3 regions of the Allobosea beijingensis genome follow, and region 1 is predicted to be linked to each of the others. Evidence: riboswitches for the same ligand, from Rfam matches in the RefSeq annotation. Region 1 holds a riboswitch; each other region holds the start of a gene.

Region 1 (3,268 bases):
GCGCAGCCCGGCGCGGCTCCGGGGCAGCCGCCTGCCGGACCTCCCGGCCAGCCGCCTCAGCGTGAAGGCCGCCGTGGCGGCATCTCGCCGGGCGTGGCCGGTGCGATCGGCCTCGGCGCCGGCGTCCTCGGCGGCATCATGGCGACGCAAGGGGCGCAGCGCTTCGAGGATATCCGCAGTCGCCGCGAGGAACGGCGCGAGGGTGACGTCACCGTCATCCGCGAGCCCGGCCGCACCATCATCCGCGACGATGACGGCCGTGCCATCATCCGCCGCGACGAGGACCAGCGCTTCCGTGATCTCGGCTGGCAGGGCCGTTCCGAGCGCCGCGGCGACGAGAACCGCACGGTCTTCGAGCGGCCGGACGGCACGCGCATCGTCACCGTCACGGACGAGGAGGGCCGGCTGATCCGCCGCACCCGCGTCGACCGCGACAACCGCGAGGTGATCATCATCGACAACACGCTGCGGGACCGTCCGGGGCGCTTCGCCGACGATGTCGTCGTGCTGCCGCCGCCGCCGCTGCCGATCCCGCGCGAGCGCTATATCGTCGACGCGGACCGGGCCGACGAGAACCTGATCTACGAGACGATCACGGCTCCGCCGATCGCCGCGATCCCGCGCCGCTACACGCTGGACGAGGTCCGCTACTCGCCGGACCTGCGCGCCCGCATGCGCAGCGTCGATATCGACACGATCAATTTCGACTCCGGCTCATGGCAGGTCGGGGCCGATCAGGGGCGCCGCCTCTCTGTGATCGCGGATTCGGTGAAGCGCGCCCTGCAGCGCTCGCCGAACGAGGTCTTCCTCGTCGAGGGTCACACCGACGCGGTCGGCGCCGATGTCGACAATCTCTCGCTCTCCGACCGGCGTGCCCAATCGGTCGCGGAGATCCTGACGCGCGACTTCCAGATTCCGCCGGAGAACCTGACGACCCAGGGCTATGGCGAGCAATATCTGAAGGTGAACACGCAGGAGGCCACACGCGAGAACCGGCGCGTCACGCTCCGGCGCATCACGCCGCTGCTGAGCGGCCAGAACCAGTAGCGATCGGGTCGAGCCGCTTTCCAGGCGGCACCGCTCTTCCGCAGGCGCAGGGAACAGTCGTTTCCTGCGCCTGTTTCGTTTCCGGAGGAATGGCCGAAGGGAGATGCCGTCATGAAAAAGTTTGTTCTGGTTCTGGCCGGATCACTGATCGCTAGCTCACCGGCAATTTTGCCCGGACAGGCGCAGACTGTTTCGCCTCCGACCAAGCAACGGGCGCCCGGCGTGCCGCTGGCGCCGCGATCGGGAGAGGCCGCCCGCCCGCCGGCGGCCAATAGCGCCGCGCCCCGCGACGAGAAGCGCGGCACCAGCGAGGACAAGGCGCAGACACCTGTCAGGCCTGACCGCGACCTGCCGATGCCGAAGCCGGTGCCTTCGATCATTGCACCTTGAGCGACCGGGTTGAGGATTTGGTAGGGTTGCCGGGCTAGGGTGCCCGCCATGAGCGACGCCGTTTCCCTCGCCACCAACATCCTGACGATGCAGGCAGCCTCGACGCAGCAGGCGCTCTCCATCGAGATGCTCAGGCAGAATGCGCAGGCCGAGCAGGGGCTCCTCGCCATGCTCCAGCAGAACGTCGAGCAGACGCAAGCGACGTTGCCGGCCGGGCAGGGCATGCTGGTCGACCGGACCGCCTGAGCCATTCCTTCCAATCCTATGGGAGCTTCGCTGAGCCCGTTGCCAAGCGGCGGCGCTGCGCCTAACCTCGTCTGCGTTCCGAGGGGTGCCCGAAAGGGCTGAGACGGCTTTCGAAGCCGAACCCATCGAACCTGATCCGGGTCATACCGGCGGAGGGACTGGAACGCGGCGCGGCCTTGGCCTGCACCCGCATCACAGCGCTTGAACCGCTTCGACGCCGGATCTCCTGACCTTTACCAAGGAGGAGATCCCCATGAATGCCCACACCAAACCTCAGAAGAACAGCGTCAAGACCGCGCCCAAATTCTCGGCCCCGACCGGCGTGACGACCGGGCCGATCATCGGCTCGCGCAAGATCTATGTCGCGGCGCCCGAGCATCCCGAGATGCGCGTGCCCTTCCGTGAGGTCGTACTGACGACCGATGCAGAGCCGCCGGTGCGCCTCTACGACCCTTCAGGCCCCTTCACCGAGACCGACGCGAAAATCGACCTCAACGCCGGCCTCGTCCAGCCGCGCCGCGCCTGGCTCGATGCGCGCGGCTTCGATGTGGTCGTGGGCCGTGCCGTCACCGCAGCCGATAACGGCAACATCTCGGCCGAGCAGCTCGTGCCCGCTTGCCCGGCAGAACGTCCGATCCTGCAAGCCAGGCCCGGCCAGCTCACGACGCAGTACGAATTCGCGAAGGCCGGTATCGTCACGCCCGAGATGATCTATGTCGCGCATCGCGAGAATCTCGGCCGCGCCGCCATGCTCGAAGGCGCGCGCGAGCGCCATGCCGATGGCGAGAGCTTCGGCGCCAATGTGCCGGAATTCGTCACGCCGGAATTCGTCCGCGAGGAGATCGCGCGCGGCCGCGCCATCATCCCGGCCAATATCAACCATCCCGAGCTGGAGCCGATGGCGATCGGCCGCAATTTCCTGGTCAAGATCAACGCCAATATCGGCAACTCCGCCGTCACCTCCGGCGCGGCCGAGGAGGTCGAGAAGCTGGTCTGGGCGATCCGTTGGGGCGCCGACACGGTGATGGACCTCTCCACCGGCCGCAACATCCACAATATCCGCTCCTGGATCCTCAGAAACTCGCCGGTCCCGATCGGCACGGTGCCGATCTATCAGGCGCTGGAGAAGGTCGGCGGCGATCCGATCAAGCTCGACTGGGAGGTGTTCAAGGACACGCTGATCGAGCAGGCCGAGCAGGGCGTCGACTATTTCACCATCCATGCCGGCGTGCGCCTGCCTTACGTTCCGCTGACCGCCAATCGCGTCACCGGCATCGTCTCGCGCGGCGGCTCGATCATGGCGCGCTGGTGCCTGGCGCATCACAAGGAGAGCTTCCTCTACGAGCGCTTCGACGAGATCTGCGGGATCATGCGGCGCTACGACGTCTCGTTCTCGCTCGGCGACGGCCTGCGTCCGGGTTCGATCGCCGATGCCAACGACCGGGCCCAGTTCGCCGAACTGGAGACCTTGGGCGAACTCACCAAGATCGCCTGGGACAAGGGCTGTCAGGTCATGATCGAGGGCCCCGGCCATGTGCCGATGCACAAGATCAAGGAGAACATGGACAAGCAATTGCGGGAATGC
Region 2 (3,268 bases), 2.5 Mb from region 1:
GCGCCGAACGGATAACGCCGAATGACCCCGTCCCTATCCGGCAGGACATTGACGAGTCCGGACCATGAATGCTGGGCGAAGGCGGCAATCGGGCGATTGATGTAGATCGATTTCCCATCGGCGCTCGGGCTATGCCGCTGACGAAAGGCCGGAAGGATCGTGGAACCGCCGGCCGCCTCCAGGGCCGACGCAAATGCCGCGTCATCCTGACTATTGGACGGGGAGCTGAAATCCACGTCGAAGACGACATCGCTGACACCCGCCTTTTCGAGCGCCTGCAGCAGCTTAGCGTGAACGCTGCGCGGCCAGGGCCACTGCCCAATTGCGGAGATCGACGGCGGATCGATTTCAACGAGCGCGATAGTGGCGGAGGCGGGCCGGGTCAGCAGACCGTAGCGCAGATCGATCAGTCGTTCCCGTAGCCAGCCATGCCCGCCTGACAGCACGAGGGCAGAGAGCACGATCCCGACCAGCAGGTGGATACGCAGACGCGACATCTTCTTCCCCCGTGCGCCGGAAGCCAGCCTGGCTACTTCTTGCCGTTTCCGTTGCCGTTCCCGTTGTTCCCGTTCCCGTTGTTGCCGCCGTTCCCGTTGTTCCCATTCCCGTTGCCGTTGTTGCCCCCGTTTCCGTTGCCGTTCCCGTTGGTCCCATTCCCGGTGCCGTTGTTGCCCCCGTTTCCGTTGCCGTTCCCGTTGGTCCCATTCCCGGTGCCGTTGTTGCCCCCGTTTCCGTTGCCGTTCCCGTTGGTCCCATTCCCGGTGCCGTTGTTGCCCCCGTTTCCGTTGCCGTTCCCGTTGTTCCCATTCCCGTTGCCGTTGTTGCCCCCGTTTCCGTTGCCGTTCCCGCTGTTCCCATTCCCGTTGCCGTTGTTGCCGCCGTTTCCGTTGGATCGCCCCGGCGATCTCGCGGGTCGCGGCATAGACATAGGACAAATCGGCGAAGCCGTCGCCGCGGCGCGAGGGCGTGCCGACCGCGATGAACACCGCATCCGCGTCCGCGACGGGCCCGGCGAGATCGGTGGTGAAGGACAGGCGCCCCGCCGCCGCGTTGCTGCGCACCAGTTCCGACAGGCCGGGCTCGAAGATCGGGATCTCGCCGCGCTTCAGCGCCGCGACCTTGGCCTCGACCTTGTCGACGCACACCACGTCATGCCCGAAATCCGCAAAGCAAGCCCCGGAGACCAACCCCACATAGCCAGACCCAACCATTACGATCTTCATCGGTCACTCCCTGGAGCCGCCTCTTCATGGCAACTCGTGGATTGCTGTTCGCATGTGCGGCATAGCGCAATCCCCGCAAAACCGGAATTGGCTTCTTCCCGACGGCCCGCCGCGTCGATCTCTGCCATCGCCGTGACGTCGTATCGTTATCGCTTGACAGCGGGGCCCGCCGCTCGTCATCTGCATCCGTTCCCAGGGGGGCCTCGCTAGGAGGCTGAGATTCCGCCGGCCGGGCTTTCGAGCCCAAGCAACGCGGTGACCCTCCGAACCTGATCCGGATCATACCGGCGTAGGGATGCGGGACATGCGGCCGTCACAGGCCCTGATTCCAGCTTGCGCTCGTGATCCTCCAGCGATCGACGCTCCCGGCCTGGCCGCGCGTCCGAACGGAGTGGGTTTAAGTGACGCAAGCCGAGATCATCGCGGCGCTATCGGCGTTCATCGCGCTTCCCGACGCGTCGGAAGCCGAATTCGAGGCGATGGCGCTCAAGGTCTTCGCCTATCAGTTCCGCAACAACGAGCCCTATAAGCGCTTCTGCCTGCAGCGCGGCCGCACGCCGCTTTCCGTCCGGCACTGGCGCGCTATCCCGGCCGTACCGATCACCGCCTTCAAGGACCTGACGCTGAGTTGCAGCCCGCCTGAGCAGGCAAGCCACGTCTTCATGACCAGCGGCACGACGCAAGGCATTCGCGGCCGCAGCTATCACCCGACGCTCGACGTCTGGAAGCGCTCGATGCTGGTGAATTTCCGCGCGCGCTTCATGCAGGGCCGCGAGCGCATCCGCATGGGCATTCTCTTCCCGAACGAGACGGAGCTGCCGAATTCTTCGCTCGCCACCTATCTCTCACTCGCCAAGCGCGAATGCGGCACGGCGGATTCCGAGACCTTCATCAATTCGGCCGGGCTCGACCTGGACGGGCTTCTGTCGGCGCTGGAGCAAGCGGAGACAAGCGGCGAGCCCTACGCCCTGCTTGGCGCGAGCTATTCCTTCGTGCCCGTGCTGGACGCGCTCGCCGCGAGCGGCCGGCGCTTCGCCCTGCCGGAAGGCAGCCGCATCCTCGATACCGGCGGTTTCAAGGGCCAGTCGCGCGAGTTGGGACCGGACGAGTTCTATGACGGGCTCGCCAGCGCCTTCGGCGTGCCGCGCGCGTCCTGCATCAACATGTACGGGATGACTGAGCTCAGCTCGCAGCTCTATGACGACGGCAACGCCGTCTGCCCGTCCGTGAAATCCGGACCACACTGGATCCGCAGCCGCGTGGTCGATCCGCTGACCGGGGCTGACCTGCCTCAAGGCCAGCGCGGCGTGATCGTCCATCACGACCTCGCCCATTTCAACTGCGTCGCGGCGATCCTGACCGAGGATGCCGGCGAGATCGTGCCCGGCGGGTTCAAGCTGCTCGGCCGCGTCGATGGCGAGGCCTCGAAGGGCTGCTCGGTCGCGGTCGCCGAATTCCTCGCGGCAGCACGGGGCTGACCACGGTGATCGAGCATGCGGGCCACCTGCCGGGCCTGAATCGCGAAGCACTGCGCTGGCGCGAAGTCAGCCACAGCGCCTGGGGCGAGAGTGCCGTCATCGCGCTGCCGGAACTCGACGAAGCGCAGGCGGCAACGCTCTGCGCGCATGTGCGCGACAATGCCCGCGCCCGGCTGAAGCGGATGGAGACGGCCCGCATCGTCGCCGCGATCGATGCCGCCATCGCGCGCCTGCTCGATCGCACGCACCCGCTGCGGCGCAAGGCCGAGCACCTGTTGCCGATCGTCACCGGCTATGATCGCGAGACGGTGCGCCTCGGCCTGACCGGCTATCTCAAGACCTTCCGCAAGCCGCAGCTCCAGCGCTTCCTGGCGGAGGATTTCGCCAATCCCGCCGTGCTCGACGGTTTCCAGCCGACGCCCAAGGGCGGTTATCTGCGCGCTCATGGTCCGCAGCTCCTGCTGCATGTCTGGGCCGGCAATGTCCCGGCGCTCTCGCTCTGGAGCCTGATCTGCGGATTGCTGGTCAAGGCCGGCAGCATCGGCAAGCTCGCCTCGGCCGAGCCGC
Region 3 (3,268 bases), 1.6 Mb from region 1:
AAAGCCTGGCGGCCGGCGCGGATGGCGAGCGCGAAAGCTTCCGCCATCGCAGCGGGATCGCCGGCCTTGGCGACGGCGGTGTTGAGCAGGATGCCGTCATAGCCCATCTCCATCGCCTGCGCGGCATGGGAGGGCAGGCCGATTCCGGCATCGACCACGAGCGGGATATCCGGGAAATGCTGGCGCATGCTGCGCAGGCCATAGGGGTTGTTGAGCCCCCTGCCCGAGCCGATCGGCGCTCCCCAGGGCATCAGCACCTCGCAGCCGGCATCGAGCAGGCGCCCGCCAATCACGAGATCCTCGGTGGTGTAGGGAAAGACCTTGAAGCCGTCACGGCTCAGGATGCGTGCGGCCTCGACCAGCGCGATCACGTCCGGCTGGAGCGTGTCGTCCTCGCCGATCACCTCGAGCTTGATCCAGTCCGTGCCGAAGACCTCGCGCGCCATCTGCGCGGTGGTCACCGCCTCCTTGACGGTGTGGCAGCCGGCCGTGTTGGGGAGAACCTTGACGCCGAGCTCGCGGATCAGCGCCCAGAAACCCTGACCGGACCCACCCGCCGATTCCCGGCGCAGCGAGACGGTGACGACCTCAGTGCCGGAGCGCTTCACCGCCTCGGCAAGAATGGCCGGCGACGGATATTGCGCCGTACCCAGGAAAAGCGGGTTCTGCGGTTCGAAGCCATAGAAGGACGCCATCTCAGCCTCCCTGCATCGGGGCTACGATCTCGATACGGTCGCCCTCGCTCAGAGCCGTCTCGGCGCGCTTCCGGGCCGGCACGAAATCGCCGTTCACCGCGGTCGCGACGATGCGGCCGCCAAAGCCCAGTTCGGCCAGCGCCTCGGCCAGCGTCTTGGCCGCGACGGTTTGGGGCGCGCCGTTAAGCAGCAAGGTCATGCAGCATCTCCGGTCTGGCTTGCGGGTTAAGCACGGCCTCCGCCGCCATCCGCGCCATGGCGGGGCTCAGCAGGAAACCGTGACGATAGAGCCCGTTGACATGGATCACCCGGCCGCGGCGCGTCAGCCGCGGCAGGTTGTCCGGAAAGGCCGGGCGGGCATCGGTGCCGATCTCGACGACCTCCGCCTCGGCGAAGGCCGGATGCAGCGCATAGGCCGCGCCGAGCAATTCCAGCATGGCGCGGGCGGAGACACGGCGGCGCTCGCCGCTCTCGATCATGGTCGCGCCGACCATGAACAGCCCGTCGGCACGAGGCACGATATAGAGCGGGATGCGCGGATGCAGCAGCCGAACCGGCCGCGACAGGCGGATCTCGTCGCTGCGCAGCAGCAGCATCTCACCCTTGACACCGCGCAGATCGGGCAGGACATCACGCGCCGCCAGCCCCCGGCAGTCGAGGACGATATCGGCATCGAGATCGGCGGGTTCCACGGCACGGTCGAAATGGATCGCGGCCCCGTTCGCGACCAGCCGCTCGGCCAAAGCGGCGATCGCCTGGCGCGGATCGAGATGGCCTTCGCCCACGAAGAACAGCCCGCGCGAGAAACGTCCTGCGAGATCGGGTTCGAGCCCGGCGATGGCCTCGCCATCGATCTCCTCGAAATGGCTGGTGCGCTGGCCGAAACGACGCAGCTCGGAGCGATCCCGGCTCGGCGCCACGACGAGCGTGCCACTGCGTACGACGCCGCCGGCATGGCGCTCCCACCAGTCGGCGGCCTGCTGCCCGAGCCGGATCACCGGCTCCTCGGCGCTCTCGCCCTCGCACCAGGGCGCGAGCATGCCGCCGGCGAACCAGGAGCAGGCCTCGGCGCCGACGCGCGGGCCACGCTCATGGATGGTGACTTGCGCACCGCGCGCCAGCAACTCCGCCGCGCAGGCCAGGCCGACGACGCCGGCTCCGACCACTGCGATGTTCAAGCCCGACTGAGGGCGTTCCGCTGTCATAGTCTTCCCTGCTCCCGGGAAGGCAGCGGCCTGGGGCACGAGCACGGTGTCTGCCGAAGACCGTTCCCTTCGCCGGCATTACCCGGATCAGGTACGATGGGTTGGCGCGAACACGCCTCTCAGCCTCTCGGCACCCCAACGGACGGCTTCAATCTAGTGGTTGCCCGGCAGCGGAGCAAGGCGAGCCGGCGCAAGGCTCTCTTGCGGCAATTCCAGCCCTGCGATGGCAGCTCCGGCGTTCTCAAGCTCTCCCTTACCAACGGAGTGCTCGGCGAGCCCTTCGGACGCATGCACAAGAGAGGCAAAGGAAGTTGCCGACAAGGCTTGTCAAACGGCTCTGCAATCGGGCATAGAGCCTCTCGCCGGAGACGTGGCCGAGAGGCTGAAGGCACTCGTTTGCTAAATGAGCATACCCCACAAGGGTATCGAGGGTTCGAATCCCTCCGTCTCCGCCACTCTTTTTTCCTTTTATTTTTCAGTCGCTTAGCTTGGAAGTTGTGAGCGATTATGTAGCAAAAGTGTGAGTGCTTTTGTGTAGCGCTGCGCCGGCTTGCGCCCTCTCCCAGCATCCCTAAAATCATGCGGACACATAGGGGGAAGGTGTGCCGTTCTCATCGCTGACTGATTCTCGCGATCTGGCGCTTGCTCAGGCCGCATTGGAAGCGGTGTGGGCCGAGATCAAGCCGGACGTGCCGCCGCTCAATGTGGAGCGCGAGCGAACCCGCCTCGCCCACATCATCGCTGGCCTCGCCCATGCGGCGCTCGATCAAGAGAACTTGAAGCGCGCGGCATTGGAGCGCTATCGCGAGCGACCCTAGACGTTGCTTCTAGCGTCGGCGGATGTAGGTGGCTTTCCAGCCGTCCGTCTTTGGCAGGCCGTTCTGACCTCTCGGTGAAAGGTGCGCTCGCGCTGCCGGACGCATGATCGCCCATACGACGAAGGCGCCCACAATCGTTCCCGCGATGAACTCCATGGCGCTCTACCTATTGTCTGAAGCTGGTCGGCGTCTTTGCAATCGCGGCGGCAGCGCTCGCCTCTCCCAACTGCTTGGCTAGTTCGGCGGCAGCCTTCGGACCAAGGGCAATTGCGATCCGCGAGGCCGGGCCTGATCGGACTGCCAACTCAAGCTTGACCACAACCTCATTCGGTCCTTGTCCGACTTGGAATCCTAGCACTCTGTGAGCAGCAACAGTGTCATCAGCCATGGTGTCCCCCATTTTTTATGAAGACATAATTGCGGGTGCCGGCAGCCGTCTAGAGGACTCAAATCAAAAGCACGCCGATCTGCACCGGCGGCCTTCATGTCGTAAATCGCCCTGGGCTGTAGGCGGTGCGGGTGCGAACGCTTACACACTCCATATCGTGTC

What was found. A riboswitch is a leader RNA that binds a small molecule or an ion and turns the genes downstream of it on or off. The one in region 1 is predicted to bind thiamine pyrophosphate.
Region 2: it holds a riboswitch for thiamine pyrophosphate, as region 1 does, so the genes downstream of both, Q9235_RS25215 (LuxE/PaaK family acyltransferase) here and thiC (phosphomethylpyrimidine synthase ThiC) in region 1, are expected to answer to the same signal.
Region 3: it holds a riboswitch for thiamine pyrophosphate, as region 1 does, so the genes downstream of both, thiO (glycine oxidase ThiO) here and thiC (phosphomethylpyrimidine synthase ThiC) in region 1, are expected to answer to the same signal.

What each region holds. Positions count from the first base shown of each region.
Region 1 is NZ_CP132359.1:2,691,511-2,694,778, forward strand. It holds gene Q9235_RS12970 (OmpA family protein) at 94-1,047, shown strand; gene Q9235_RS12975 (hypothetical protein) at 1,159-1,437, shown strand; gene Q9235_RS12980 (hypothetical protein) at 1,486-1,683, shown strand; TPP riboswitch at 1,755-1,859, shown strand; gene thiC (phosphomethylpyrimidine synthase ThiC) at 1,937-3,268, shown strand, end outside.
Region 2 is NZ_CP132359.1:5,240,587-5,243,854, reverse strand. It holds gene Q9235_RS25220 (EAL domain-containing protein) at 1-1,223, opposite strand, end outside; TPP riboswitch at 1,408-1,537, shown strand; gene Q9235_RS25215 (LuxE/PaaK family acyltransferase) at 1,625-2,701, shown strand; gene Q9235_RS25210 (acyl-CoA reductase) at 2,707-3,268, shown strand, end outside.
Region 3 is NZ_CP132359.1:1,042,355-1,045,622, forward strand. It holds gene Q9235_RS05080 (thiazole synthase) at 1-695, opposite strand, end outside; gene thiS (sulfur carrier protein ThiS) at 697-894, opposite strand; gene thiO (glycine oxidase ThiO) at 878-1,873, opposite strand; TPP riboswitch at 1,948-2,048, opposite strand; tRNA gene Q9235_RS05095 (tRNA-Ser) at 2,265-2,355, shown strand; gene Q9235_RS05100 (hypothetical protein) at 2,503-2,718, shown strand.